One region of the Phytobacter cepae genome, then DNA from elsewhere that is predicted to be linked to it. Evidence: predicted binding sites of a transcription regulator. Region 1 holds the regulator's gene; each other region holds the start of a gene.

The links. Region 1 encodes CRP, which controls carbon source genes, mostly activating them, when cyclic AMP is high. Its sites were predicted from a motif close to ATGTGANNNNNNTCACAT; they were not measured.
Region 2: a site for CRP is predicted at 4,091-4,108, ahead of msrB (peptide-methionine (R)-S-oxide reductase MsrB). Genes of this name have one in related genera too.
Region 3: a site for CRP is predicted at 3,460-3,477, ahead of mlc (sugar metabolism global transcriptional regulator Mlc). Genes of this name have one in related genera too.
Region 4: a site for CRP is predicted at 2,489-2,506, ahead of ACUY4Q_RS00755 (glutathione S-transferase). Genes of this name have one in related genera too.

The regions. Positions count from the first base shown of each region.
Region 1 covers NZ_CM135107.1:459,169-465,051, reverse strand. Annotated here, with positions in the region: gene ACUY4Q_RS02130 (NUDIX hydrolase) at 1-111, shown strand, start outside; gene ACUY4Q_RS02125 (hydrolase) at 203-1,219, shown strand; gene ACUY4Q_RS02120 (YheU family protein) at 1,221-1,439, shown strand; gene ACUY4Q_RS02115 (phosphoribulokinase) at 1,481-2,350, shown strand; gene ACUY4Q_RS02110 (OsmC family protein) at 2,420-2,824, opposite strand; gene crp (cAMP-activated global transcriptional regulator CRP) at 3,132-3,764, shown strand; gene ACUY4Q_RS02100 (YccS/YhfK family putative transporter) at 3,814-5,883, shown strand, end outside.
Region 2 covers NZ_CM135107.1:3,050,459-3,056,341, forward strand. Annotated here, with positions in the region: gene ansA (asparaginase) at 1-788, shown strand, start outside; gene pncA (bifunctional nicotinamidase/pyrazinamidase) at 799-1,440, shown strand; gene chiD (chitinase ChiD) at 1,929-3,182, shown strand; gene ACUY4Q_RS14370 (YeaC family protein) at 3,241-3,519, opposite strand; gene msrB (peptide-methionine (R)-S-oxide reductase MsrB) at 3,560-3,973, opposite strand; gene gapA (glyceraldehyde-3-phosphate dehydrogenase) at 4,315-5,310, shown strand; gene ACUY4Q_RS14385 (D-hexose-6-phosphate mutarotase) at 5,392-5,883, shown strand, end outside.
Region 3 covers NZ_CM135107.1:2,645,117-2,650,999, reverse strand. Annotated here, with positions in the region: gene ACUY4Q_RS12305 (UV damage endonuclease UvsE) at 57-1,031, opposite strand; gene ynfM (multidrug efflux MFS transporter YnfM/SxtP(Kp)) at 1,179-2,429, opposite strand; gene ynfL (multidrug efflux transcriptional activator YnfL/SxtR(Kp)) at 2,538-3,434, shown strand; gene mlc (sugar metabolism global transcriptional regulator Mlc) at 3,565-4,785, shown strand; gene bioD (dethiobiotin synthase) at 4,911-5,606, shown strand.
Region 4 covers NZ_CM135107.1:154,678-160,560, reverse strand. Annotated here, with positions in the region: gene selB (selenocysteine-specific translation elongation factor) at 1-186, opposite strand, end outside; gene selA (L-seryl-tRNA(Sec) selenium transferase) at 183-1,571, opposite strand; gene ACUY4Q_RS00755 (glutathione S-transferase) at 1,666-2,274, opposite strand; gene ACUY4Q_RS00750 (PTS mannitol transporter subunit IICBA) at 2,812-4,722, shown strand; gene mtlD (mannitol-1-phosphate 5-dehydrogenase) at 4,948-5,883, shown strand, end outside.

The DNA of each region.
Region 1 (5,883 bases):
TTTGAAGAGACAGGCGAGAGCGTGGCAACCGGGGCGCGAAAAGCGCGCTTGTGGCGACGTAAGCCGGATGCCGACATCCATCTCTTTTCCCGTAATTTACTGGCGGATTAGCCTTTATACGCATGTAGCCCATGAAATGAACAAACCTAAAGGCTGCGTGTCGATATAGTCTTCCCCCCACACTTTATTGATTTACCGTACTATGGCTGACATTACACCCTCACGACTTTCGGAAATTGAAGAGAATACGCAGGATTTCCGCCCCATGCGCGGTGGGCGTAATCCTCATTTCCAGACCATGCTGCCGCGTGTCATACGCCGCAAGCTGGGTTTTACGCCAACATGGCAACGCCTCGAATTGCCGGATGGTGATTTTGTTGATCTTGCCTGGAGCGAAGATCCCCAGCAGGCGAAGCACAAACCCCGGCTGGTGGTTTTCCATGGGCTGGAGGGCAGCCTGCACAGCCCCTACGCGCATGGATTGATCGAAGCGGCAAAAGCGCGCGGCTGGCTCGGCGTGGTGATGCATTTTCGCGGCTGCAGCGGTGAACCTAATCGCCTGAACCGCATTTATCATTCTGGCGAAACCGAAGACGGCACCTGGTTTCTACACTGGCTGAAGCGCGAGTTCGGCGAGGCCCGCACCGCCGCCGTTGGTTACTCACTGGGCGGCAATATGCTTGCCTGTCTGCTGGCAAAAGAGGGTAACAGCGTGCCGCTGGATGCCGCCGTGATTGTCTCCGCCCCCTTTGTGCTGGAAGCTTGCAGCGCGCATATCGAAAAAGGCTTTTCCCGGATTTATCAGCACTACTTGCTGAATTTGCTGAAAGGCAACGCCTCAAGAAAACTGAAAGCGTACCCAGGCACGTTACCGATCGACCTGTTGCAGCTAAAACGCGTGCGCCGTCTGCGTGAATTCGACGATTTGATCACCGCACGCATTCATGGCTTTACCGATGCCATCGACTACTATCGTCAGTGCAGCGCGATGCCGTTATTGAATAAAATTGCCTGTCCAACGCTGATTATTCATGCGAAAGACGATCCTTTCATGGACCATCACGTTATTCCCGACTCTGCGACGCTCCCCGCATGCGTAGAGTACCAACTGACTGAACATGGCGGGCACGTTGGCTTTGTGGGTGGGACGCTCCTGCGCCCGCAAATGTGGCTTGAGAAACGTATCCCCGACTGGCTGACAACCTGGCTGGAAGACTAAGATGATTATTCCCTGGCAAGACCTGGATCCTGAGACGCTGGACAACCTTATTGAAAGCTTTGTCTTGCGCGAAGGCACTGATTATGGTGAACATGAGCGCGCATTTGCACAAAAAGTCGCTGATGTTAAACGCCAACTCAAAAGCGGCGAAGCCGTACTGGTATGGTCTGAATTACACGAAAGCGTCAACATTATGCCGCGTGCTCAATTTCATGATTAACAACGCGTAAAGCGAAAACATCGCAAACGTCTGGAGTCGCTATGTCTGCTAAACATCCGGTTATTGCTGTAACAGGCTCCAGCGGTGCGGGAACCACCACCACCAGCCTTGCCTTTCGTAAAATTTTCGCCCAATTGAATTTGCACGCCGCTGAAGTGGAAGGCGACAGCTTTCACCGGTATACACGCCCTGAAATGGACATGGCTATCCGCAAGGCGCGCGATTCAGGTCGCCACATCAGCTACTTTGGCCCGGAGGCTAACGACTTCAGCCTGCTGGAGCAGACGTTTGTCGATTATGGCCATACCGGCACCGGCCAGGCGAGAAAATATCTTCATACCTACGACGAAGCGGTGCCATGGAATCAGGTGCCAGGAACCTTTACCCCCTGGCAACCGCTGCCGGAACCGACGGATGTGCTGTTTTACGAAGGCCTGCACGGCGGGGTGGTGACGCCGCAGCATGATGTGGCGCGCCATGTGGACCTGCTGGTCGGCGTGGTACCGATTGTGAATCTGGAGTGGATGCAGAAGCTGGTTCGCGACACCGGCGAACGCGGTCATTCCCGTGAAGCGGTGATGGACTCCGTGGTACGTTCAATGGAGGATTACATCAACTTCATTACGCCGCAGTTTTCCCGCACGCACATCAACTTTCAGCGCGTTCCCACCGTGGATACATCGAACCCCTTTGCCGCCAAAGTCATTCCATCGCTGGATGAAAGCTTTGTCGTCATTCATTTCCGTAATCTTGAAGGGATTGATTACCCCTGGCTACTGGCAATGCTGCAGGGTTCTTTTATTTCTCACATGAATACAATCGTGGTGCCGGGAGGCAAAATGGGGCTGGCGATGGAGCTCATCATGACACCGCTGGTTGAACGGTTGATGGAAGGCAAGAAGATTGAGTGATATCAGTCCCCTCTCCCCGTGGGAGAGGGTCAGGGTGAGGGCATCAGACCGCACAATGCCCTAAACCCGTCAGCCTTCGATCACTTCAAACGAATGCGTGATATTCGCCGCTTTCTCCAGCATCAACGCGACTGAGCAATACTTCTCGGCAGAGAGATCCACCGCACGGGATACGGCCGCCTCCTTCAGTGCCTTACCCGTCACGATAAAGTGCAGATTGATGTGGGTGAACAGGCGCGGCGCCTCTTCCCGGCGCTCAGAAGTGAGCTTTACTTCGCAATCCGTCACGTCATGACGGCCTTTCTGCAATATAGAGACAACATCAATCGCGCTGCACCCGCCTGCGGCCATCAGCACCATTTCCATCGGGCTTGGCGCTTTATCGCCCGAATTACCGTCCATCAGAATCTGGTGCCCGGAGGCAGATTCACCAAGGAACGTTAAACCTTCGACCCATTTCACACGAGCATGCATTTTATTCACTCCGGCAATGTCACTTTCTCTACAGATTACGCGCACATAAGAAAACTCGCAATGGAAGGCGACCTGCGTCAAGCTGAAGCGAGACACCAGGAGACAGGCGGCAAAACCTATGCTAAAACAGTCTGAATGCTACAGTGATACATTGATGTAATGCATGTACGCAGAGGACATCACATCTTAGAGCCCGCAGACATGTCTGACGGCGCACTTCCCAGGTATCGGGAAGACAGATTGCAACCCCAGTCACAGGGCGCAGATCCTGAGACTGGAGCCAGCTTATAACAGAGGATAACCGCGCATGGTGCTTGGCAAACCGCAAACAGACCCGACTCTCGAATGGTTCTTGTCTCATTGCCATATTCATAAGTACCCGTCGAAGAGCACGCTGATTCACCAGGGTGAAAAAGCGGAAACGTTGTACTACATCGTAAAAGGCTCAGTGGCTGTGCTCATCAAGGATGAAGAAGGGAAAGAGATGATCCTCTCTTACCTTAACCAGGGCGATTTTATTGGTGAACTGGGTCTGTTCGAAGAAGGTCAGGAGCGCAGTGCCTGGGTACGCGCCAAGACCGCTTGTGAAGTGGCCGAAATTTCCTACAAAAAATTCCGTCAGTTGATCCAGGTAAACCCGGATATTCTGATGCGCTTGTCCTCGCAGATGGCACGCCGCCTGCAGGTCACCTCGGAAAAAGTCGGCAACCTCGCCTTCCTCGATGTGACAGGCCGTATTGCTCAGACGTTACTGAATCTGGCGAAACAACCCGACGCAATGACCCACCCGGACGGTATGCAAATTAAAATAACCCGTCAGGAAATTGGTCAGATCGTGGGCTGTTCTCGTGAAACCGTTGGCCGCATCCTGAAGATGCTGGAAGATCAGAACCTGATCTCCGCTCACGGTAAAACTATTGTCGTGTACGGAACACGTTAATCTCTGAGCGGCGCATTGCTTCTGGCAGTGCGCCGTTTTTGTTTGCCTCATGTGGCGCAGGCTGATTTACCACCCCGAAATCAACTATGCACTGCGACAAACGCTGGTGTTATGCCTGCCTGTGACCGTTGGCCTGATTGCCGGTCGACTGGATTTAGGTCTGCTCTTCTCGTTAGTTCCCGCTTGTTGCAACATAGCTGGTCTCGACACACTGCATAAACGCTTCTTCAAGCGCGTGATCATTGGCGGTTCGCTCTTTGCTGGCAGCAGCCTCGCGGTGCAATTCCTGCTTTTCGAAAACGTTCCTCTGCCGCTCATTCTTACCCTGCTGGCGCTGACGCTGGGCGTCACGGCGGAAATCAGTGCGCTGCACGGCAGGTTGCTTCCCGCCTCGCTGATTGCCGCCATCTTCACGCTGAGTCTTGCGGGAAATATGCCGGTCTGGGAGCCGCTGCTGATCTACAGTCTTGGCACGCTATGGTATGGCGCCTTCAACGCCTTTTGGTTCTGGCTGTGGCGAGAGCAGCCGCTGCGCGAGTCATTAAGCCTGCTGTATCGTCAGCTCGCTGATTATTGCGAGGCCAAATACAGCCTGCTGACTCAGCATGCGGACCCGGAAAAAGCCCTCCCCCCACTGCTGGCACGTCAGCAAAAAGCAGTGGACATGATTAGCCAGTGTTACCAGCAACTGCATATGCTGGCGGCTAATCAGAACAGTGATTACAAAAGATTAAGGCGGGTTTTTCAGGTGGCGCTGGACCTACAGGAGCATATCTCCGTCAGCCTGCATCAGCCGCAGGAGGTGCAGGAACTGGTAGAGCGTAGCCATGCCGAAGAGGTCATTCGCTGGAACGCGCAAACCGTGGCGGCGCGGCTCCGGGTCATTGCGGATGACATCCTCTATCATCGCTATCCACAGCGCTTCAATATGGACAAGCAGATCAGCGCGCTGGAGAAAATCGCCCGTCAGCATCCGGACAACCCGGTAGGCCAGTTCTGCGCCTGGCACTTCAGCCAGATTGCCCGCGTGCTGCGCACCCAACGTCCGCTCTATATTCGCGATCTTATGGCCGAAAAGCAGCGACGATTGCCGCTGATTCCGGCACTCAAAAGCTATCTCTCGTTTAAATCCGCTGCGTTAAGAAACGCCGCGCGGGTAAGCGTCATGCTGAGTATTGCCAGCCTGATGGGCAGCGCGCTACATCTGCCGAAACCCTACTGGATAATGATGACGGTGATGTTTGTCACCCAGAACGGCTACGGAGCAACGCGGGTACGCATTCTGCACCGGGCGGCGGGGACCATGGCGGGGCTTATTATCGCCGGCGCCACGCTGCACTACCACGTGCCGGAAGGCTACACGCTGGCCACTATGCTGATTGTCACGCTGGTCAGTTACCTTATCATTCGCAAAAGCTACGGTTGGGCCATGGTGGGCTTTACCCTGACGGCGGTATATACGCTCCAGCTGCTGACGCTGAATGGCGATCAATTCATCGTGGCCCGGCTTATCGACACGCTGATCGGCTGCCTGATTGCCTTCGGCGGCGTCGTCTGGCTCTGGCCGCAGTGGCAAAGTGGTCTATTGCGCCGTAATGCTCATGATGCGCTGGAAACCTATCAGGATGCCATCCAACTTATTCTCAGCAACGACCCGCAGGCCACTCCGCTCGCATACCAGCGCATGCGTGTGAACCAGGCACACAATGCGCTATTCAACTCGCTTAATCAGGCGATGCAGGAGCCCGGCTTCGATACACGCTATCTGTCAGACATGAAATTGTGGGTTACCCACAGTCAGTTTATCGTTGAGCACATTAACGCAATGACCACGCTGGCCCGCGAGCACACTATGCTCACCCCGGATTTGGCGCAACGCTATTTACAGTCTTGTGAAATTGCCCTGCAACGCTGTCAGCAGCGGCTGGAGTATGACGGGCCGGGAGAGTCGGGGGATGTGAATATCCTGGAGGCGCCGGAGACAATGACCCACGGCCCAATGAGCACCCTGGAACAGCATCTGCAACGTATTCTGGGGCATCTGAGCACCATGCACACCATTTCATCGGTGGCATGGCGTCAGCGCCCGCATCACGGCATCTGGTTAACGCGGCGGCTA
Region 2 (5,883 bases), 2.6 Mb from region 1:
CTCACTATGACGAATACGATGGTTTTGTGATCCTGCACGGTACCGACACCATGGCGTATACCGCCTCTGCGCTGTCGTTTATGCTGGAGAACCTCAGCAAGCCCGTCATCGTAACCGGATCGCAAATTCCACTGGCAGAGCTGCGTTCAGATGGTCAAATCAACTTGCTGAATGCGTTGTATGTGGCGGCTAACTTCCCTATCAACGAAGTGACGCTGTTCTTCAATAATCGACTTTATCGTGGCAACCGGACCACTAAAGCGCATGCGGATGGTTTCGATGCGTTTGCATCGCCGAATCTTGCCCCTCTGCTTGAGGCGGGGATTCATATTCGTCGACTGAATACGCCACCCGCCCCGCAGGGCAAAGGTGCGCTCACCGTTCATCCGATCACCCCGCAGCCGATTGGGGTGGTGACGATTTATCCTGGTATTTCCGCTGACGTGGTACGTAACTTCTTACAACAGCCGGTAAAAGCACTGATTTTACGCTCCTATGGCGTGGGTAATGCCCCGCAGAACGGCCATTTCCTGAAAGAGTTGCAGGAAGCCAGCAATCGCGGCATCGTGGTGGTGAATCTCACACAATGCATGTCCGGTAAGGTAAACATGGGCGGCTATGCCACGGGTAACGCGCTGGCGCATGCCGGGGTGATAGGCGGTGCGGATATGACGGTCGAAGCGACGCTGACGAAACTTCATTATCTGTTAAGCCAGAATCTCGATGCTGCGGCCATCCGCGAAGCAATGGGGCAGAATCTGCGTGGTGAACTCACCCCGGATGAATGAGGGCAGCAATATGAAACAGCGTGCGTTATTGCTCGTTGACCTGCAAAACGATTTTTGCGCCGGGGGCGCGCTGGCCGTGGCTGAAGGCGACAGCACTGTTGATGTCGCGAATGCGCTGATTGACTGGAGCAAAGCGAGAAACGAGCCGGTCGTCGCAAGCCAGGACTGGCATCCTGCAAACCATGGAAGTTTTGCCAGCCAGCACGGAGTTGAACCTTTTACTCAGGGTGAGCTGGACGGTTTACCGCAAACCTTTTGGCCCGATCACTGCGTCCAGCACACGGAAGGGGCACAGCTGCACCCCCTGCTCAATCATAAGAGTATTGATGAGGTTGTGCGTAAAGGTGAAAACCCTGAAATCGACAGCTACAGTGCTTTTTTTGACAACGAACACCGCCAAAAAACTGCCCTGGATGGCTGGTTACGCGAGCGCGAGATCGCTGAACTCACCGTACTGGGTCTCGCGACCGATTATTGCGTGAAATTCACCGTGCTGGATGCGTTAAAGCTCGGTTATCAGGTCAACGTGATTACTGATGGCTGCCGTGGCGTGAATCTTAATGCCCATGACAGTGCGCAGGCGTTTATGGATATGGCTGCCGAAGGCGCGACCTTATACACCCTGGCGGACTGGGTGGAAACCCAGGCGTAATCTTCGTGTCCGGCCTGCTGGCCGGACCGCTTTCAGGACGACTGCCTGACGCCAGCGCTTAAAGAATTTTAAGAATCTGACCAGACAAGCGGCACCTGGTCTAATAAATAACGCCTCATGTAATATGATTCACGCTGAAATTTATTTTTACTGCATAACACAAATAATATTTGTTCACAGAATGTGACGATTATCGCAGGCAATAATGGATGTTGTGCGACGCCCCCTTTAATTATTTTTTTATTATAAAATAAATATTATTCACCGCATGAATATGTGAGCAAACATAACCCCCCCTCTCCTTTAATTTATTATTTACATAAGCGCTCTTGAATGAGTTTCATGTGTGAAAAATTTATTTTTTTAAGCAGACGGACGTGAGCACCTTCCCGGTTTTCGCATGCCGGAAGTGTTAGCGTGCAAAAGCTTTTCTTTTCCACGGAGCGAACGTGGTTTTATTAATCAATTGATTGTCAAAGAGGATTTTTATGAAAAGGATGTTTAGATTGGCAGCATTGCCACTACTTTGTACTTCTATTATGGCGAGCGCCACCACCATGATGTCGGTCGGATATTTTAATGGAGGGGATACAACAGGCGGTGCGGATAGTGATATTCGCAAACTGGATGTTAGTCTTATCACCCATCTAAATTACTCGTTTGGCTTAATTTACAACGATGAAAAGGACGAAGTGCAAAGCGCACTAAAAAATACCGCAAAGCTGCATCAGATCTGGTTATCGCCAAAAGTCGATGCCGATCTCGCTTTACTTCCTGAGTTGCGTAAACAAAACCCAACGTTGAAAGTCCTGCTTTCAGTCGGAGGATGGGGGGCGCGCGGGTTTTCTGGAGCAGCAGCGACAAAAGAGAGCCGGACAATATTTATCCGTTCCGCTCAGAGTATCGTGGAAAAATACGGGCTTGATGGCATTGATCTGGACTGGGAATATCCGGTCAACGGAGCCTGGGGAGCCGTCGACAGCCAACCGGAGGACCGCGACAACTTTACATTGTTGCTTAAAGAAATGCGTGAGGCATTAGGTCAAAATAAGTTGGTTACCATTGCTGTCGGCGCAAATGCCGAAAGTCCGAAAACGTGGGTTGACGTTAAAGCAATTGCTCCATTGTTGAATTACATCAACCTGATGACTTACGACATGGCCTACGGAACACAATATTTCAACGCGAATCTTTATGATTCACGCGCATGGCCTACGGTTGTACAGGCCGATAAATACAGCGTTGATTATGTGGTGAGTAACTATCTGGCTGCGGGAGTGAAGCCTGAACAAATGAATCTCGGCATTGGTTTCTATGGGCGGGTACCCAAACGCGCTATTGAGCCAGGTATTGACTGGAGTCTGACTGAAGCTGAAAAACATCCCGTCACCCACCCCTATTTTGATAAAGAAACCGTGGCGCTTTTCGAAACACTGGGTTTTGATCTTAGCAAAGATACTTATCTCAAATACAACGACATCGTTAACGTATTGCTCAATGACCCTAAGAAACGGTTTACTGAACAATGGGACGATGGAGCAAAAGTCCCCTGGCTTTCCATTGCCACTACAGAGGGAAAATCGGTTTTTGCATTGTCTTACGAGAATCCACGTTCGGTCGCCATCAAGGCTGAATACATCAAAGAAAAAGGGCTTGGCGGAGCCATGTTCTGGGAATATGGCGCCGATAATAAAAATGAGCTGGCAAAACAGCTGGCCGAGTCACTAAACATTAAACCGTAAATATAAGGCGGGTCGGAAGCAAGATCCTATTGCTCTCCGGCCCGATATGAATATTGGTCTACTCGATCTTTATCGTGGTAATCGGCTTCGCGCCAATACCAAACTCTTCTTTGAGCTGCTGTTTCGTCTTCATCACCATCTGACCCTGCGTATCAATGGTCATGTGCTGCGCTTGGGTATTGTTTTTTGCCTGCCAGAGCATCACCAGTTGCAAACTGTTCTCTTTTTGCTCAGGCGTCAGCGCTACGCCATCGGGCCATTTGCCTAATTCTACCGCTGTCACAAGCCGCTGATAGATTTCTGGCGTCATGCTGTTAATGACTTGATCAAGATCCATGGTAAATTAGCTCCAGTGGAATAATTGCTGAATCGATTCGCTACCCTTTAATTTGCTCACCGTTTTCATCATCGGAGAAACTGAGTGAGGCGGAGTTCACACAATAACGCTCTCCGGTGGGCTGTGGACCATCCGGGAAGACGTGGCCCAGATGCGCATCACATTTCCCGCAACGGATTTCCACGCGTTGCATCCCATGAGAGTAATCATTGATATAGCGAATTGCCTCGTCGCTGACGGGCTCAAAAAAGCTTGGCCAACCGCAGCCGGAGTCAAATTTCGTCTGTGACTGAAACAGCGCGGCATCACACACCAGACAGTGATAAACGCCTTCACGCTTGTTATGCAATAAGCGACCTGTAAAAGGCGGTTCTGTGCCGTGATTTTGCGTCACATAGAACTGCATTTCTGTAAGATTTTTTTTCAGATCGTCCTGAGAAGATTTTGTCGTCATATGCTCACATCCCGCAATAAGAACTCGTACAACACATCAGTGATTCTAACAAAACATTAACAATGAAGCCCTCACTTTTGTTCTAAACTTAATCGCGCCGAAAATGCGCAGGGGTAATTGTGACCTTGTTCACATTTTTATCCTGCATGCCCTTTAAAATTCGGGACGGCGTCCCCATTAGGAAAGAATGCTCATGGGAAGAGTGAGACGAATCAGTCGAACAAAGGTTAGGCGGAATATGATTTGTCGCAATGATTGACACGATTCCGCTTGACGCTGCGTAAGGTTTTTGTAATTTTACAGCCAACCTTTTATTCACTAACAAATAGCTGGTGGAATATATGACTATCAAAGTAGGTATCAACGGTTTTGGCCGTATCGGTCGCATTGTTTTCCGTGCTGCTCAGGAACGTTCTGACATCGAAATCGTTGGCATCAACGATCTGTTAGACGCAGAGTACATGGCGTACATGCTGAAATATGACTCTACCCACGGCCGCTTCAACGGCACCGTAGAAGTCAAAGACGGCCACCTGGTTGTTAACGGCAAAACCATCCGTGTGACTGCTGAAAAAGATCCGGCTAACCTGAAGTGGAACGAAATCGGCGTTGACGTTGTTGCTGAAGCTACCGGTATCTTCCTGACCGACGAAACTGCTCGTAAGCACATCACTGCTGGCGCGAAAAAAGTTGTTCTGACTGGTCCTTCCAAAGACAACACCCCGATGTTTGTTAAAGGCGCTAACTTTGACAAATACGAAGGCCAGGACATCGTTTCTAACGCATCCTGCACCACCAACTGCCTGGCACCGCTGGCAAAAGTTATCAACGACAACTTCGGCATCATCGAAGGTCTGATGACCACTGTTCACGCGACCACCGCAACGCAGAAAACCGTTGATGGCCCGTCTCATAAAGACTGGCGTGGCGGTCGTGGCGCATCCCAGAACATCATCCCATCTTCTACCGGTGCTGCTAAAGCAGTAGGTAAAGTTCTGCCAGAACTGAACGGTAAACTGACTGGTATGGCGTTCCGCGTTCCTACTCCTAACGTCTCTGTTGTTGACCTGACCGTTCGTCTGGAAAAAGCAGCGTCTTACGAAGAAATCAAGAAAGCAATCAAAGCGGCTTCTGAAGGCGCAATGAAAGGCGTTCTGGGTTACACCGAAGACGACGTTGTATCTACCGATTTCAACGGCGAAGTGTGCACTTCCGTGTTCGATGCTAAAGCGGGTATCGCACTGAATGACAACTTCGTGAAACTGGTATCCTGGTACGACAACGAAACCGGCTACTCCAACAAAGTTCTGGACCTGATCGCTCACATCTCCAAATAAGTTGAGATGAGACTCTGATCTATAAAGGCGACCTCGGTCGCCTTTTTTGTTTTTAGTGTCACGCTAACGAAGGATTGCACCATGATAAACACAATTTTTGCTCTCCCGGTTGTAGAACAAATTACTCCTACTCTGTCCCGCCGTATCAATGATGAACTGGACGTTATTGTCGTCGATCATCCCGTTGTTAAAGCCTCTGTCGCCCTGCAGGGCGCACATCTGCTCTCCTGGAAACCCCAGGGCGAGGAAGACGTCCTGTGGTTAAGCGGTAATACGCCGTTCAAGCACGGCGTCGCTCTGCGTGGTGGCGTACCGATTTGCTGGCCCTGGTTTGGCCCGGCAGCACAACAAGGTTTGCCCGCCCACGGTTTCGCCCGCAACCTGCCGTGGACGTTAAAAGCGCATAATGAAGATGATAACGGCGTTGTCCTGACCTTCGAACTGCACAGCAGCGATGAGTCACGCAAGTTCTGGGCCCACGACTTCACCCTTTTAGCTCGCTTTAAGCTGGGAAAAACCTGCGAAATCGAACTCGAAGCGCATGGGGAATTTGAGACTCATTCGGCTCTGCAC
Region 3 (5,883 bases), 2.2 Mb from region 1:
TCGAGCATTATGACAACCTAAAACCCATTAAAGGCTGCATGATTAATCATGATGCATCACAAAAGTACATCGGCGCCTGATTCCAGGGCCTGGCTCCAGAGCTGGTCACGGGCGAGGTTCTTCATCTTGACCTCGCACATGATGTCGAAATCTGAAAAAGAGAGAGCCCAGCTATTCAGGGTGGGGTTGAAGTAAAAATCGGAATGCGCCCGCAGTTTGGTTTTCGCTATGCCCAACTTATTCTGGTCGGGAAAGCCCTGGTCGGGAATAAGCCCCTCTTGCGACATGGAGTAGTGCATAACCGGACGCACACCGCGCCAGGATTCAACAATACTATCTATACGGAGATCGTCAGGTTGGATAAATTCATTCTCTTTCACCCAATGGTGATGAATATCAAGCACGATCGGGCATAACGCTCTGGCCTGCAAGACGTCATCCAGCGAGCAGGAGATTTCATCGTTTTCGACCGTCAGCATCAGCCTTGCTTCCGGACTGAGCCTGCCGAAAGCGTGTTTAAAGCCGTCAAAACCTGCTTTGCCATTCATATGAATATTGATTTTAAAATCCTGGAACGCCTTACCGTAGCCCATCATGGTGGCGCAAAGGGCATGATATTCAACGTCTTCCAGCGCACGCTCCACCACCAGTGGGTTATCTGAGGCGAGCACCGAATACTGACCGGGATGGAAAGAGAGGCGAATGCCGTTGGCGCGGGCGATCTCACCGCACTGGCTAAACAGCGGCTGCAACTCGCTGTGCAATTCCTGATAAATCGCAGTGGCTTCGGGTACCGTATAGAGCGGCAACAGATCGCTGCCGATGCGCATCATACGCAGGGCAGGTGGCTCGGTAGCAATGTGCTGAAAGGTTAGCCAGAGATGCTTCAGGTTGGTGGTTGCCAGCGCGTGCAGCAGCGTGGTTTGCGCATCGCGATTCAATGCCAGAAAACGGGTGCGGGTCGTCGATTTGAACGGAAATGGTTGTTTATATTCTGCATCCAGAAACTTGCAGGCAAAGCCTAATTTCATGTATCCCCCTATTTGTTTCGCCAGTGAGTGTAGCAGGCGGGCAGATTTTGCTGGTTGAGGGCGGGAAAAACCGGAAAGAAGGACCATCAGAAAGGGGGGATGACGAAATGCCCGCCCCGCCGTAGCGGGGCCGGAAATTGACACGCTTTAGCATAAACGACGGCGGAGATGATGGCCTACGAAGAGCGCCACGACCAGCATCAGGGCAATAAACCCGCCGACACCGTTCCAGCCATAGTTGTGCCAGAACACGCCGCCCAGGGTACCCGCGATGCTGGAACCAAGATAATAACTAAACAGATACAGTGAAGAGGCCTGCCCTTTGGCACGGCGGGCACGGGGGCCAATCCAGCTGCTGGCAACCGAGTGTGAAGCGAAGAACCCGGCGGTGAACAGCAACATGCCGGCGAAGATCACCCATAAAGAGGGGATTAGCGTCAACAATAAGCCGATGAGCATGATGGCAATGGCGCCAAGCATCACCGGGCCGCGACCGTATTTCGCCGTCATGGCACCGGCTTTCGGCGAACTCCATGTGCCGGTGAGATAAGCCACGGATAACAATCCGACGATGGCCTGGCTCAGCATCCACGGTGATGCCATCAGGCGATAGCCAATATAGTTAAACAGCGTAACGAACGACCCCATCAGCAGGAACCCTTCGAGAAATAACAGCGGCAGCCCGCGATCGCGCCAGTGGAGACGCAAATTAATCAGTAGCGTCCTGGGGTGCAGAGAAGATGGGCGAAAATGGCGCGATTCCGGCAGAATGCGCCAGAACATTATCGCCGAGGCCAGAGCGAAACAGCCAATCGCCGCAAGCGCTATGCGCCAGCTAAAGAAGTCAGTCAACACACCGCTGAGTAGGCGACCGCTCATCCCGCCAATCGAGTTGCCGCTGATGTACAGTCCCATGGAAAAGGCCACAAAGCTCGGGTGAATTTCCTCACTTAAATAGGTCATGCCGACAGCGGCCACGCCGCTCAGCGATAGCCCTAATAGCGCACGCATCACCAGGATACCGTGCCAGCTGGTCATCATGGTTGAGAGTAGCGTACAGCCTGACGCTAACAGCAGCGCCGTTACCATCACTTTTTTGCGCCCGATGGCATCTGATAAGGGGCCGGTAAACAGCAGACCCACGGCCAGCATAGCGGTAGAGACGGACAGAGAGATACTGCTGCTGGCAGGCGACACGCCAAATTCCTGCGACAGCACGGGCAGTATCGGTTGCACGCAGTAAAGCAGCGCAAAGGTTGCCAGTCCGGCTGAGAAAAGCGCCAGGGTGACGCGCATGAATTGGGGGGTACCACGTTTAATGTATTGGGTCGGTAAAGCAGGGGCGGTGTCGTCAGTACCGCTCAGGGGAAGGGTATCGACGGTTGATGTACGGCTCACTTTTTATCCTTACATGAGTATCCCGATAAGACGGGGATAACAATAAGGGTATGAAAGGCAAATTATTCTGTCTAATATATTAATAGTCTTAATTGATATGTTTAAAATATGAATATTGAACTGCGTCATTTGCGTTACTTTATTGCGGTTGCCGAAGAGCTGCATTTTGGTCACGCCGCGGCACGCCTGAATATCTCTCAACCACCGTTGAGCCAGCAAATACAGATTCTGGAGCAGCAGATTGGCGCGAAGCTGCTGGCCCGCACCAATCGTAGCGTCAGTCTGACACCCGCTGGACGGCAGTTCCTCGCCGACAGTCGGCAGATCCTGAGCCAGGTGGAAGAGGCCGCAGCGCGTGCGGCGCGCCTGCATCAGGGGGAGACGGGGGAGTTGCGCATCGGCTTTACCTCGTCTGCGCCCTTTATCAAAGCGGTATCTGACACCCTTTCATCCTTTCGTCAGCTCTACCCGGATGTACATATCCAGACGCGAGAGATTAACACCCGCGAGCAGATAGCGCCGCTCAATGACGGGGGACTGGAGCTCGGCCTGATGCGAAACACGCCGCTGCCGGACACGCTGGCCTGGGAGGTGATTCTGCGCGAACCGTTGCTGGCAATGATTCATCGCAACCACCCCCTGGCGGCGAAACCCGGTGTCTCGCTGGAGGAGCTGGCACGGGAACCGTTCGTGTTTTTCGACCCTCATGTCGGGACCGGTCTTTATGACGATATCCTGGGGCTGTTGCGGCGCTACAACCTGACGCCAACTATCACTCAGGAGGTTGGAGAGGCCATGACCATTGTCGGGCTGGTCGCCGCCGGCCTGGGGGTATCGATACTGCCTGCCTCATTTCGGCGTGTTCAGCTTAATGAAATCCGATGGGTGCCGATTCTCGAAGCCGATGCGATTTCAGAGATGTGGCTGGTATGGGCAAAACACCGTGAACAGGGAACGGCGGCACAACGTTTCAAACAAAAACTCATTTCCGCGGTGAATGGGTGAAAAGTGCGCAGATTCACCCTGTAAAATGTGCTGTAAATCACAAGGCTACGTAAATATTTGACGGCGAGTGATGAAGTGCTTCACCATATCAAAAAGTTTATTTCGAGCTCAAAAATAAAGGGAGTCAGAGGTGGTTGCTGATAGTCAGCCTGGTCATATTGATCAAATTAAGCAGACCAACGCGGGGGCGGTGTATCGCCTGATTGATCAACTTGGCCCGGTATCGCGCATCGATCTTTCACGTCTGGCTCAACTTGCGCCAGCCAGTATTACTAAGATTGTGCGCGAAATGCTCGAAGCACACCTGGTGCAGGAGACCGAAATTCAGGAGCCCGGTAGTCGCGGACGCCCGGCCGTCGGACTCATGGTGGAGACCGAAGCCTGGCACTACCTCTCTTTACGCATCAGTCGCGGTGAAATTTATCTCTCTCTTCGCGATCTCAGCAGCAAACTGGTGGTGGAAGAACAGCGCGAGTTGGCGCTGTCCGATGAGACGCCGCTGCTGGCGAGAATCATTGACCATATTGATACGTTCTTTACCCGCCATACGCAGCGGCTTGAACGCCTGACGGCCATCGCCATCACGCTGCCCGGCATCATTGATACCGAAAACGGGATCGTGCATCGCATGCCATTCTTTGAGGATGTAAAGGACATGCCGCTGGGTGAAGCGCTGGAAAAACACACCGGTGTGCCGGTCTATGTGCAGCACGATATCAGCGCCTGGACGATGGCGGAGGCGCTGTTTGGCGCCTCACGCGGCGCAAGGGATGTGATTCAGGTCGTTATCGATCACAACGTCGGCGCAGGGGTGATCACCGATGGCCGCCTGTTGCATGCCGGAAGCAGCAGTCTGGTGGAGATTGGCCATACTCAGGTCGATCCCTATGGCAAGCGCTGTTACTGCGGGAACCACGGTTGCCTGGAGACCATCGCCAGCGTGGACAGCGTGCTGGAGCTGGCGCAACTGCGTATGAGTCAGTCGATGAGCTCAATGCTTCACCAGCAGCCTCTGACCGTGGAATCTTTATGTGACGCCGCGCGGCAGGGCGATCTGCTGGCGAAAGATATCATCAGCGGCGTGGGGGCGAACGTCGGACGCATTCTTGCCATCATGGTGAATTTATTCAATCCACAAAAGATCCTTATCGGTTCGCCGCTGAGCAAGGCCGCCGACATCCTCTTTCCCGCTATCGCCGACTGCATTCGCCAGCAGTCTCTTCCGGCCTACAGTCAGCACATTGCCGTCGAAAGCACGCAATTTACCAATCAGGGTACGATGGCGGGTGCCGCACTGGTCAAAGACGCAATGTATAACGGCTCATTGCTTATCCGTTTGTTACAGGGGTAACATTTTTTCACTGTTGTCATAAAGATTGCGCTATCTCAAGCCGGGCTGAATATGCCTGGCGTAGACTTTCGCTACTGAATTATTTTTCTGATTTATATTTTCGTAGCAAAACGGTGGGGTTAGCGATGCATAAGCGTTTCTTTGTAACGGGTACAGATACCTCTGTCGGTAAGACCGTCGTGTCCCGCGCACTGCTTCAGGCGCTGGCGGCGAGTGGCAGAACCGTCGCGGGTTACAAGCCCGTCGCTAAAGGAAGTAAAGAGACGCCGGAGGGCCTGCGCAATAAAGATGCGATGGTTCTGCAAAGTGTCTCTTCCATAGAATTACCTTATTCAGCGGTCAATCCTGTTGCCCTCAGTGAAGATGAAAGCAGCGTTGCGCATAGCTTTCCTATTAATTACACCCAGTTGTCCAATGGCCTTGCGCACCTCTGCGACAGGGTTGACCATGTGGTGGTTGAAGGCACGGGCGGCTGGCGTAGCCTGATGAACGATCTGCGTCCTCTTTCCGAATGGGTCGTGCAGGAGCAAATGGCCGTGGTGATGGTGGTGGGGATTCAGGAAGGCTGCATCAATCACGCTTTATTAACCGCCCAGGCGATTGCCAGTGACGGTCTGCCGCTGATTGGCTGGGTGGCAAACCGCATTAATCCGGGTCTTGCGCATTATGCTGAAATTATCAATGTGCTGAGCCGCAAACTGCCCGCACCATTGGTCGGAGAACTGCCATACCTGCCCCGCGCTGAACAGCGTGAATTATCACAGTATATTAATCTGACGATGGCAAAAGGGATGCTGGTGGCAGAGCGTATTCTGGCGTAACCGTTTGACTCCTTTGAGCCTCTCCCTTAAAGGCTGAGGAATCCCCAGTAACTTTACGTTTAACAGCGATAACACTGTGCCATGAGAACACAACAGTTAAAGCGATGACAGGGTCCGGCTGAAAATCGACGAAGCGTATCCGTAAGGCCGGGGCGACGCGCAGGGATGCGCGGCGAGGGCGACTTTACACGGACGTTACCTTCGCCCGTCCCCGATAAGCCTGAAGGAATATGCTAAGTGGACCGCGCCAGCGGCGATTTTCCTGGCCGGGAGCCCG
Region 4 (5,883 bases), 300 kb from region 1:
CTCATGGCCCGGCACGTCAATAAAGCCCGGTACGCGACCATCCGGTTGCGGCCAGTAGGCATACCCGAGATCGATGGTCATCCCGCGCGCTTTTTCTTCCGGCAGCCGGTCGGCATTCACACCAGTGATGGCCTGCAATAAGGTCGTTTTACCGTGATCGACATGTCCGGCGGTGGCAATAATCATTTCAACAGCATCTCCAGAAAACGGGGTTCATCCTCAAGACAGCGTAAATCCAGCCATAAACGCCCGTCATAAATACGGCCAATAACAGGGTGGTCCAGCCTGCGCCAGGCGGCGGCAAGGGCTTCTGTCTCACGCCCACTGCCATCAACAGGGGTAAAGGTCAGTGCCGCACTCGGCAGGCGGTCAACGGGCAGTGAACCGCTGCCAATCTGTGAGAGACAGTGCTCTACCCGCAGGGTAAAGCCTGGATAATTTGCGGCCAAAGCCGCCAATAAGCGCTGCGCCTGCTGGTTTATCTCTTCCTGCGAGCGAGTGAGTAAACGCAGCGTCGGCAGGTTTTCGCGCAGTTTTTCCGGGTGCAGGTAGAGGCGCAGCGTGGCATCCAGCGCCGCAAGGGTCATTTTATCTGCCCGCAGCGCGCGCTTCAGCGGGTGGCGCTGAAGCTGCTCAATCAGCGCTTTTTTGCCGACGATAATCCCGGCCTGCGGGCCGCCGAGTAGCTTATCGCCAGAAAAACTCACCAGGCTCACGCCAGCCGCAATCAACGCCTGCACCAGCGGCTCTTTCGGCAATCCATACTCGCTGAGATCCACCAGCGAACCGCTGCCCAGGTCGGCAATCACCGGCACCTTTAGTTCGTCGCCAAGAGAGACCAGCTCGGCTTCATCCACCGTTTTGGTAAAGCCTTCAATGTGATAATTGCTGGTATGGACCTTCATCAGCAGCGCGGTATTGTCATTCACCGCCTGACGATAATCTTTGGCATGAGTGCGGTTGGTGGTACCCACTTCCTGTAACACGCAGCCCGCCTGGCGCATGACGTCGGGGATGCGGAACGCACCGCCAATTTCCACCAGCTCGCCACGAGACACCACCACCTCTTTGCCGCTCGCCGTCGCAGCAAGCATCAGCAATACCGCCGCAGCATTGTTATTCACGATGCAGGCATCTTCAGCCCCCGTCAGGCGGCAAAGCAGGTCCGCCACGGCACGATCGCGGTGGCCCCGCCCGGCATCGTCCAGCGAGTACTCCAGCGTCACCGGTGAGCGCATCGCCTGCGTCACGGCATCAATAGCCGCTTGCGCCTGCAATGCACGTCCGAGATTGGTGTGCAGTACCGTGCCCGTCAGGTTGAAGACTGGCCGCAGGGCACCCATGCTCTCGTTCGCCAGGCGTTGATACGCCGCCTGCGCCCAGTTTTCGCACCAGCCAGGTAATGTCTGTTTCAGCCGCACCGCCTCACGCGCTTCAACCTGTAGCTGGCGTAACGCCGCAGCGACCTGGCGGTGACCAAAGGCGGCCATCAAAGGGGAGAACGCCTCATCACGTAACAGGCGGTCGGTAGAAGGTATCTGAATATAAAGCGACTGAATTTCCGTTGTCATGAGTGAGCCTGGCTGGGTTTGCCCCTCCCGCCGGGAGAGAAGTTCGACGTGAGGGGATTGTACCGCGAGTTGATTCAGGCTGACATAACGGGTATCAAGCCTTCGGCGGTTCGGTACGTGCGAAGCTCTCACGCTGGAACAGATTTTCCACCAGTTTAACCAGTTGAGGCCTGTCGACACACCAGCCAGGAGAGACGTGGCGGAAGTTGAGATAGCCGATGGCGCAGGCAATGGAGATAGTGGCAAGGTCCAGCGCATCCACGCTTAGCGTGCCGTCACTGAGGTAATTTTCCAGCGCATCTAACCCCTTGCTGATTTTCTCCCGTTGACGCAGAAGCTCCGTTTCTGACTGCTGGGCTGCGGGGCGCGCAATTTCCCGTACCGACACCAGGGCAGCATCCATAATACCGTCGGCCAGGGCTTCTATCTGGCGAAGCTTCAGCGCCGCTTTGGGTTCTTTCGGCAGCATGGCCGGGGCCATATCCAGCAAATCAATATATTCAGCAATGATCGGTGAGTCGTACCAGACGTCGCCTTCATCAGTGACCAGCGCGGGCACTTTACCTAACGGGTTGTACTGCATCACATTGTTGATGGCGTTGTAGGGCTGTTCATTCACAAACTCAAAGGTGATGCCCTTCTCCAGCAGAATGACGGAAATTTTGCGCACAAACGGGCTGGTATAGCTGCCAATCAGTTTCATTGCCTTCTCCTTGTCGCCAACTGCAAAGCCTTAAGTATGTACTAAGGTAAACAAATACGACGCCAGACGTTTCATAAATGTGAAAACTTATCTGGATATGTTGGGCCAGCCGCCGCGTGTGCCAGGCGAGGTGAAAGAGAATTACAGGTTGCGATGTGAGCGAAAACCAGAGTTTGCGACCGATCACACTCAGAAAACACCTGGTTAAAATATCTTGTGACGAAGATCACAAATGAATAACAAACCCACCCCAAACATTTGTGATAAGAGTCACATTAATGGGGGTACCACGCTGTTTTTTTGCCCTTTGTTCTTTTTCTACACAACATATTTGTGACGAATATCACGTTAAAGCACGGTACACCCCCTACTTTAACGTGATCTAAGTCACATTGCCGGGCGTCATCTGGACAGTTGGCTGATTCGGTGCGAGATTTCGCATCACAGAACACGGGTCCGGCTACCTCTGCCGCCACGTTAACAACAAAACCTCGGGCTTCCGGCCTGTGCGATAGCAAACATAAGAAGGGGTGTTTTATGTCATCCGATATCAAGATCAGAGTGCAAAGCTTTGGTCGCTTCCTCAGCAACATGGTAATGCCAAATATCGGCGCGTTTATCGCGTGGGGTATTATTACCGCATTGTTTATTCCTACAGGGTGGTTACCGAACGAAACGCTGGCGAAGCTCGTCGGTCCGATGATCACCTACCTGCTGCCGCTGCTCATCGGTTATACCGGTGGTCGTCTGGTGGGTGGCGATCGTGGTGGTGTGGTCGGTGCTATCACCACCATGGGTGTTATCGTCGGTGCGGATATGCCGATGTTCCTCGGTGCAATGATCGCGGGTCCGTTGGGCGGCCTGTGCATTAAGAAATTTGACGCCGCTGTAGACGGTAAGATCAAATCCGGTTTTGAAATGCTGGTGAATAACTTCTCCGCTGGCATCATCGGTATGATCCTGGCGCTGCTGGCGTTTAAAGGTATCGGTCCTGCGGTTGAAGTGTTGTCCAGAGGCCTCGCGGCTGGCGTTAACTTCATGGTTGTGCACGACATGCTGCCGCTGGCGTCCATCTTTGTTGAACCGGCGAAAATCCTGTTCCTCAACAACGCCATCAACCACGGTATCTTCTCGCCGCTGGGTATTCAGCAGTCGAATGAACTCGGCAAGTCTATCTTCTTCCTGATCGAAGCTAACCCGGGTCCGGGGATGGGCGTCCTGCTGGCGTACATGTTCTTCGGTCGTGGTAGTGCACGTCAGTCTGCTGGCGGCGCGGCTATCATCCACTTCCTGGGGGGTATCCACGAAATTTACTTCCCTTACGTGCTGATGAACCCACGTCTGCTGATCGCAGTAATCCTCGGTGGTATGACTGGCGTGTTCACGTTGAGCGTGCTGGGTGGCGGTCTGGTGTCTCCGGCGTCCCCGGGTTCTATCCTGGCCGTGCTGGCAATGACGCCGAAAGGGGCTTACTTCGCGAACATCGCTGCTATCTTCGCTGCGCTGGCTGTTTCCTTCGTTATCTCCGCGATTCTGCTGAAAACCAGCAAAGTCAAAGAAGAAGATGATGATATCGAAGCCGCTACCCGCCGCGTACAGGACATGAAAGCACAGTCTAAAGGGGCGAGTGCTCTGGCGACTGGCGACGTAACCAACGATCTGAGCCACGTACGTAAAATCATCGTTGCCTGTGATGCCGGTATGGGTTCCAGCGCAATGGGTGCAGGCGTGCTGCGCAAAAAAGTCCAGGATGCGGGTCTGACCAACATCTCCGTGACCAACAGCGCTATTAACAGCCTGCCGTCTGATGTTGACCTGGTGATTACCCACCGTGACCTGACCGAGCGTGCGATGCGCCAGGTGCCGCAGGCACAGCACATTTCGCTGACCAACTTCCTCGACAGCGGTCTGTACACCAACCTGACGGAACGCCTGGTTGCTGCGCAACGCCATGCGGATAACACCGTTAAGGTACAGAGCAGCCTGCAGGACAGCTTTGATACCAGCAACAGCAACCTGTTCAAATTAAGCGCTGAAAACGTCTTCTTGGGCCGTACTGCCAGCAACAAAGAAGAAGCGATTCGCTTTGCCGGTGAGCAGCTGGTGAAAGGCGGCTACGTTCAGCCTGAGTACGTTGAAGCAATGCTGGAACGCGAAAAACTGACCCCAACTTACCTGGGTGAGTCTATCGCTGTCCCACACGGCACCGTGGAAGCCAAAGACCGTGTACTGAAAACCGGCGTGGTATTCTGCCAGTATCCGCAAGGCGTACTGTTCGGTGAAGAGCCGGAAGATGTTGCCCGTCTGGTTATCGGTATCGCTGCGCGTAACAACGAGCACATTCAGGTTATTACCAGCCTGACCAACGCTCTGGATGACGAAACCGTCATTGAGCGTCTGGCTAACACCACCAGCGTAGAAGAAGTTCTGGCTCTGCTGAAGGCGTAATGTTCGAACGCTCCCCTGAAAATTCGGGCGGCGGGAAGGCAGGTTACAACACCACTCTGGCCACTTTTCTAAGCGACCGGGGTCAGTGAAGAAGCCAACCCACCTGCCGCTCGAACCAAACGGGGACGGACCTCTCCCTCTGGGGAGAGGGTTCGGGTGAGGAGAAACGCATGCGGTTCCTCACCCCAGCCCTCTCGGGTAAAAACATTAATGAAGGTTAATACTATGAAAGCATTACATTTTGGCGCAGGTAATATCGGACGTGGCTTCATCGGCAAACTGCTGGCGGACGCGGGAATTACCCTGACATTCGCCGATGTGAATCAGGTGGTTCTCGACGCCCTTAATGCCCGTCATAGCTATCAGGTTCATGTGGTTGGCGAAAACGAGCAGGTTGATACCGTCTCTGGCGTCAACGCCGTCAGCAGCATCGGTGATGAGGTCGTCGATCTGATTGCCACAGTTGATCTGGTTACCACTGCGGTTGGCCCGGTTGTGCTCGAGCGCATCGCCCCGGCCATTGCCAAAGGTCTGGCAAAACGTAAAGCGCAGGGACTCGACACCCCGCTGAACATCATTGCCTGTGAAAACATGGTACGCGGCACCACCCAGCTTAAAGGCCACGTCTTCAATGCACTGGCGGAGGAAGACAAAGCCTGGGTCGAAGCCCACGTCGGTTTCGTTGACTCAGCCGTTGACCGCATCGTTCCGCCATCTGAATCTGCTACCAACGACCCGCTGGAAGTGACCGTTGAAACCTTCAGTGAGTGGATTGTCGACAAAACCCAGTTCAAAGGTGCGTTGCCGACCATTCCGGGTATGGAATTAACCGATAACCTGATGGCGTTTGTTGAACGTAAGCTCTTCACGTTAAACACCGGGCATGCTATAACCGCGTACCTTGGTCAACAGACGGGTCATCAGACCATTCGCGACGCCATTCTGGACGAAAACATTCGTGCGGTAGTGAAGGGCGCAATGGAAGAGAGTGGCGCGGTGCTGATCAAGCGCTATGGCTTCGATGCTGATAAACACGCCGCGTATATTGAAAAAATCCTCGGTCGTTTTGAAAACCCATACCTGAAAGATGATGTTGAGCGCGTTGGCCGTCAGCCACTGCGCAAACTGAGTGCAGGCGATCGTTTGATCAAGCCGCTGCTC